DNA from 2 places in the Plantibacter sp. M259 genome. Region 2 is predicted to be linked to the other one. Evidence: riboswitches for the same ligand, from Rfam matches in the RefSeq annotation. Region 2 holds a riboswitch; the other holds the start of a gene.
What was found. A riboswitch is a leader RNA that binds a small molecule or an ion and turns the genes downstream of it on or off. The one in region 2 is predicted to bind thiamine pyrophosphate.
Positions count from the first base shown of each region.

Region 1 (3,395 bases), 1.9 Mb from region 2:
CTGCCGATCATCGTGGGAAACAAGGAGGGGCGGTCGGTCGTCACCTCCGCCAGTTACGAGGCTCGCCGGTACGGCGTGCGCGCGGCGATGCCGGTGTCCCAGGCGATGCGCCTCTGTCCGAGCGCCGTCGTGCTGCCGCCCCACCACGGCAGGTACCGCGAGTACTCCGACCGGGTGATGGAGGTCTTCGAGTCGGTGACGCCGCTCGTCGAGCCGCTGAGCATCGACGAGGCGTTCCTCGACGTGTCCGGCGCGGTCCGGTTGCTCGGGAGCCCGCGGACGATCGCCGCGCTCGTGAAGCAGCGGGTCCTCGACGCGACCGGCCTGCCGTGCTCGGTCGGCCTGGCGTCGACGAAGTACGTCGCGAAGCTCGCCTCCGGCCTGTCGAAGCCCGACGGTCTGCTGGTCGTACCAGCCGACGAGACCCTGGCGTTCCTCCATCCGTTGCCGGTCGGTGCGCTGTGGGGCGTCGGTGGTCGGACGGAGGAGCAGCTGACGAACCGGGGCATCCGGACCATCGGTCAGCTCGCCTCCACCCCGCTGTCGATGCTCCAGCGCGCGGTCGGTGAGGCCTCTGGTCGCCGACTCCTCGAGCTCGCGAACGGGATCGATCCGCGCGGCATCGAGCTGGCACGACGCGAGAAGAGCGTCAGCCACGAGGTGACCTTCCCGACGGACGTCTCGGACCCGACCATCCTCAAGCGCGAGCTGCTGAATCTCGCCGGCCTCGTCGCGATCCGGCTCCGGAAGGGCGGCTACGCCGGACGGACGATCAGCATCCGCGTCCGCTATGCGGACTTCAGCGTCGTCACCCGGTCGCGCACCATCGGCGAGGCCACGAACGTCGGGCGTCGGGTCTACGACGAGGCGGCGTCGCTGTTCGACGACCTCGATCGCGGCGGACGCCTCGTGCGCCTCGTCGGGGTGAAGGTCGACCAGCTCGTCCCCGCCGATGAGGCCGGTGCCGGGCTCTGGGACCCGGACGAGGAGTGGCGTGAAGCCGAGCAGACGATCGACCGGGTCGCGAGCCGGTTCGGCGATCTCGCGATCGCTCCCGCCTCCCTCCTCGGCAAGCCGAGGCGTCGCGGACTCGGCAGTCGCGGAGACTCGCAGGGTGCTGGGAGCACGGATCAACCCCTTGGACCGGCGGATACCGAGCGGTAGCCTCGCGGTATGACGAATCTCGTGGAGAAGCTGGCAGAACAGGCGAAGGGGCTCGGCGTGTCCGCAGCCTACGGGGAGCAGCAGGACGTCGACGGCACGAAGCTCGTGCCCGTCGCGCTGACGTACTACGGCTTCGGCGGCGGCTCCGAGGGCGACGGCGACGACGCCCCGAGCGGCGGTGGCGGCGGTGGCGTCTCGATCCCGGTCGGTGCCTACATCAAGACCGACGAGGGTCTCCGTTTCGACCCGAACCTCATCTCGCTCATCGCCGTCGCGATCCCGTTCATCTGGGTGAGCGGCAAGGCTCTGGCCGGCCTCATCAAGGCCCTCAAGAAGTAGCCCTCTCCGTCGAACCCCTGTCGTGCGACTGCGCACGGCAGGGGTTAGACTCGTGCCACCACGGGAGTCCGGTGAACCGGGCTGAGAGGAAGGTATTCGCCTTCGACCGTCGAACCTGATCTGGATCATGCCAGCGCAGGGAGACCATTTCTCGCTATCCCGTGCTCTTTTCCGTCTACAGGAAGGGCACGTATCGTGTCAGCATCGACCAAGATCTCACCCTCTGAACGCGCTGCGTCGCGGACCTTGCGCTGGAGGGTCGTCGACATCGTCGTGGTCGCCGTGCTCGGCGTCGCGACCGGCCTCATCTTCTGGGCGTGGAACACGCTCGGATCACTCTGGTACGCGGGTGCCAGCGCCGTCACGCCCGGTTTCGGCGGGATCGCCGTCGGGATCTGGCTTCTCGGCGGGGTGCTCGGCGGACTCATCATCCGGAAGCCCGGCGCAGCACTGCTCGTCGAGACCATCGGTGCGATCGTCTCCGCCCTCATCGGCAACGCATGGGGCGTCACGACGGTGTACTCCGGCCTCGCTCAGGGCCTGGGGGCCGAGCTGATGTTCGCGGCGCTCGCGTACAAGCGCTTCGGCCTCGTTCCGGCGATCCTCGCCGGGGCCGGCGCCGGGGCCGGCGCGTGGCTCCTCGAGCTCGTGATGTCGGGCAACCTCGAGAAGGGTGTCGAGTTCAACGCGATCTACCTCGGTTCGCTGCTCGTCTCGGGCGCGATCCTCGCCGGTGTCGTCGGCTGGGCACTCGTCAGGGCACTCGCGTCGACCGGAGCGCTCAGTCGGTTCGCGTCGGGGCGGGACGCTCGGCGCGAGGTCTGATCGTGCCGGGAGCGGCTGCGACCGGTCCGGCGCGCATCGTCGCGCGGGACTGGGGGTGGCGTCATGCCGGTCGGAAGGCCTGGGCGGTGCGCGACCTCGACCTCGTGATCGAACCGGGCGAACGGGTCCTCCTCCTGGGGGCGTCCGGCGCCGGCAAGTCGACGCTGATCCACGCACTGGCCGGCGTCCTCGGCGGTGCGGACGAGGGGGAGTCCCACGGCTCGCTCCTCGTGGACGGCGTTCCGCCTGAACGAGCGAGGGGTCGCATCGGGCTCGTCCTGCAGGATCCCGACTCGCAGGTGATCCTGTCCAAGGTCGGCGACGACGTCGCCTTCGGCTGCGAGAACCTCGGCGTCGAGCGCGAGGAGATCTGGCGCCGCGTGGACGCCTCGCTGGAGGCCGTCGGACTGGACCTGCCACTGGACCACTCGACCTCGGCGCTGTCCGGTGGTCAGAAACAGCGGCTGGCCCTCGCCGGCGTACTCGCCATGCACCCCTCGCTCCTCCTGCTCGACGAACCGACCGCGAACCTCGACCCGGCCGGGGTGGCCGAGGTGCGGGACGCCGTCGCTCGGTTGGTCGATGACGGTTCGTCCACCCTGGTCGTCATCGAACACCGCGTCGACATCTGGCGCGAGCTGATGACCAGGGTCGTCGTGCTCGACGCCGACGGCGGTGTCCTCGCCGACGGGCCACCCGACCTCGTCCTCGACGACGTCGGGCAGCGCCTGGCCGATGCGGGCGTCTGGGTGCCGGGCATCCCGCTGGGGTTGGCCCCTCGCCCGGTGTCCGGCCCATCAGCGGCGGTCCTCACGACCGACGACCTGGCGGTCGGTCGGACGCGCGCCCAGCCGGTGCAGGAGCACCTGCGCCTCGCGGTGCCCGAGGGCGCGGCGACCGTCATCGTCGGCCCCAACGGCGCGGGGAAGTCCACGCTCGCGCTCACGCTGGCGGGACTGCTGTCGGAGATCACGGGGACGGTGACCGCCGCTCCGCAGCTCGCCGGCAGGCTGGGGCCTCGGCCGATCCGCTGGAAGTCCACCGAGTTGCTCACGCGCATCGGGACG
Region 1 covers NZ_CP040750.1:3,709,157-3,712,551, forward strand. Annotated here, with positions in the region: gene dinB (DNA polymerase IV) at 1-1,164, shown strand, start outside; gene FGL15_RS17340 (hypothetical protein) at 1,174-1,503, shown strand; TPP riboswitch at 1,554-1,662, shown strand; gene FGL15_RS21110 (ECF transporter S component) at 1,699-2,328, shown strand; gene FGL15_RS17350 (ABC transporter ATP-binding protein) at 2,331-3,395, shown strand, end outside.
Region 1: it holds a riboswitch for thiamine pyrophosphate, as region 2 does, so the genes downstream of both, FGL15_RS21110 (ECF transporter S component) here and thiM (hydroxyethylthiazole kinase) in region 2, are expected to answer to the same signal.

Region 2 (3,395 bases):
TCTCCGTCCGGGTGAACCTCCAGCTGCTCAACGAGGTCGGCGGTGACTACACCGAGGCCGAGGTGCGGGAGCTCTTCGTCGGTGCCTCGCTCGAGACCTACGCGACGCTCGTCGAGCAGCGGCTCGGGAAGCCGCTCGAGGCCGACTGGATCCAGCGTTGGAGCGACATGTTCCGCGGCATCTGCGAGCGCGAGCTCGAGGCGGTCGACGGGGTCGTCGACGCCCTCGACGGCATCGCTGCGACCGGGGTGCCGCTGTGCGTCGCCTCGAACGGGATGCTGCACGACGTCGTCCGCAACCTCGGGCAGGTGGGCATCCACGACCGCTTCGACGGGCGCATCTTCAGTGCGACCGACGTCGCCGTCGGCAAGCCCGCACCCGACCTCTTCCTCCACGCCGCCGCCGACTTCGACACGGCCCCCGAGCGGTGCGCGGTCATCGAGGACAGCGTCGTCGGCGTGCTGGCTGCACGCGCGGCCGGCATGACGGTCTACGCCTACGCCGGTGGCATGACGCCCGCCGAGCGGCTCGTCGGCGACGGCACCCACGTCTTCGACGACATGCGCCTGCTGCCAGACCTCATCCGCGACACCTGGGCGACCTCCGCGGCTCGCTAGCCGTGCCGCGCTAGCTGCGACTGCGGAGCTCCGGGAAGCCGTCCTCATCGTCGGGGACGGGCTGCGTCGTGACGATCGGCGCCGGTGCCGCGTCGGGTGACGCCGAGGCGTCCTGCTCCTCGGCGCGACGTCGCGTGCGTTCGCCGCCGCGCTTGACGGCCCGATCGAACAGCTGTGGGCCGGTCGTCGCCAGGCGCCTCCAGGGGAGGGTGCCCTCGATCTCGATCTGCAGCGAGAAGCTCAGCAGGGTGCGGATGACGACGATGATCGCCAGGACGAGTGCGTCGGTCAGCGAGGGCGTCGACGTGACCGTCTTCACGAGGTCGGCGGCCACGAGGATCTCCAGCCCGAGCAGGATGACCGAGCCGATCGTCTCCCGCAGCATCCGGAAGGCCCGTGCGCCGTCGCGCGTGCTCCACCACAGTCGGGCCGACAGGGTGACGGCGATCACGAAGCCCACGACCATCGCCCCGACACCGGCGACCTCGAAGACGATGGTGACCAGCTCGAAGAAGTCCATCCCTCCATCATCCTCGCCCGCCCGCTGGACGGGAAGCCGGGCCGACCCGCTAGGGTGGTCGCGAGTGACACGGGGTGCCGATCCCACGACGATCGGCTGAGAACACACCCGTCGAACCTGATCTCGTTAGTCCGAGCGAAGGGATGTCGCGAATGAGCATTCGCACACCGCAGCAGTCTGCCCACCCGTCCACCGACGACTCGTCCGTCGGCGAGTTCGCGAGCGCGTCCGGGGACCTCCTCGACCGCCTGCGCGAGCGCACGCCGCTCGTCCAATCGATCACGAACGCCGTGGTGACGAACTTCACCGCGAACGTCCTGCTCGCCATCGGCGCCGCCCCGGCGATGACCGACATCCCCACCGAGGCCGGACCGTTCGCCCGCATCGCCTCCGGGGTGCTCCTCAACCTCGGCACGCCGCAGGCTGAGCAGCGCGAGGCCATGGTCGAGGCCGCCACCGCCGCGAACGACGCCGGCACCCCGTGGGTACTCGACCCCGTCGCCGTCGGCTTCCTGCCGGTGCGGACGGCGCTCGCCGCCGAACTCCTCGCCCTCCGGCCGACGATCGTCCGCGGCAACGCCAGCGAGATCATCGCGCTCGCCGGACTGGGCGCCGGTGGTCGCGGGGTCGACAGCACCGACTCGGTCGACAGCGCGGTCGAGGCGGCCACCGCGATCGCCCGCACCTCGGGTGCCGTCGTCGCGATCTCCGGCCCGACGGACGTCATCACCGACGGTGAGCGCATCGTCCGCTGCTCGAACGGGCACGCCTGGCTCACCCTCGTGACGGGCGGTGGCTGTGCCCTCGGTGCCGTGCTCGCCGCCTTCGCGTCACTCGACGACGACCGGCTGCTGACGACGGTCGCGGCGACCACCGCGTACACGGTCGCCGCGCAGCTGGCGGCCGCGGAGAGCCGTGGCCCCGGCTCCTTCGCTCCCGCCTTCCTCGACCACCTCCACCTCCTCGATGCCGACACCGTCCGCAGCCTGGCGGTGATCGCGTGAGTGCCTCGACCACCGCGGACCGGGTCCTCGTGGCCCGTTCGCACGCCGAGCTCGTGCGCCGCGGTATCGCCACCTACCTCGTCACGGATGCTTCGGCCAGCGGAGATCGCGGTGTCCTCGACGTCGTGCGCCGAGCTGTCGACGGCGGGGTGACCGCAGTCCAGCTGCGGGAGAAGACCGCATCGGCGCGAGAGCTGTTCGACCTGACCGTGCGTGCGGCGGAGGTCGTCGCCGGGCGGGCGCTGCTCCTCGTCGACGACCGGGTGGACGTCTTCCTCGCCGCCCGTTCCGCCGGTGCCGTCGTCCACGGCGTCCACGTGGGTCAGAGCGATCTCCCGGTCGACGCCGTGCGCCGCATCGTGGGGCAGGCCGCCATCGTGGGACTGACGGCGAACACCCCGGCGCACCTCGACGCGGTCGCAGCGCTGCCACTCGGGACGGTCGACTACCTGGGCGTCGGCGTCATCCGCCCGACGACGACCAAGCCGGACCACCCGGCACCGCTCGGCGTGGAGGGGTTCGCCGCGATCGCCGCCGCGACCCCGCTCCCGTGCGTCGCGATCGGTGGGTGTCACTGGAGGACACGGTCGAGCTCCACGCCTCGGGCGCCGCTGGTCTCGCTGTGGTCTCGGCCATCTGCGCCGCCGACGATCCCGCCGAGGCCGCACGGGCGTTCTGCGCGGCCTGGACCGAGGTCTCGGCATGAGCGCCGCGGAACAGACACTGACGCCGGCGTCGTCGAGCTCGAACCGGGTGCACGGTCGACGACCTGTCACGACTCGCGAGACACCGCGGGTGCTGAGCATCGCCGGCACCGACCCGACCGGTGGTGCCGGGATCCAGGCCGACCTCAAGAGCATCGCCGCGAACGGCGGATACGGCATGGCGGTCGTCACCGCACTCGTCGCGCAGAACACCCGGGGTGTCCGGTCCGTGCACACGCCGCCCGTCGGGTTCCTCCGCGAGCAGTTGGACGCGGTCGCGGACGACGTGGTGATCGACGCGGTCAAGATCGGGATGCTGGGCGATGTCGCGATCATCCACACCGTGTCGACCTGGCTGCAGGAGACGGTGACCGGACCCGTCGTCCTCGACCCGGTGATGGTGGCGACGAGCGGCGACCGCCTCCTCCACCGCGACGCCGAAGCGGCCATGCGCGAGCTCCTGCCGCACGTCGACCTCGTGACCCCGAACCTGCCGGAGCTCGCCGTGTTGGCGGACGAACCGGTGGCGACGAGCTGGGCCGACGCACTC
Region 2 covers NZ_CP040750.1:1,251,531-1,254,925, reverse strand. Annotated here, with positions in the region: gene FGL15_RS05705 (HAD family phosphatase) at 1-617, shown strand, start outside; gene FGL15_RS05700 (DUF1622 domain-containing protein) at 628-1,137, opposite strand; TPP riboswitch at 1,198-1,298, shown strand; gene thiM (hydroxyethylthiazole kinase) at 1,290-2,141, shown strand; partial or broken gene FGL15_RS05690 (thiamine phosphate synthase) at 2,138-2,659, shown strand; gene FGL15_RS21445 (hypothetical protein) at 2,710-2,847, shown strand; gene FGL15_RS05685 (bifunctional hydroxymethylpyrimidine kinase/phosphomethylpyrimidine kinase) at 2,844-3,395, shown strand, end outside.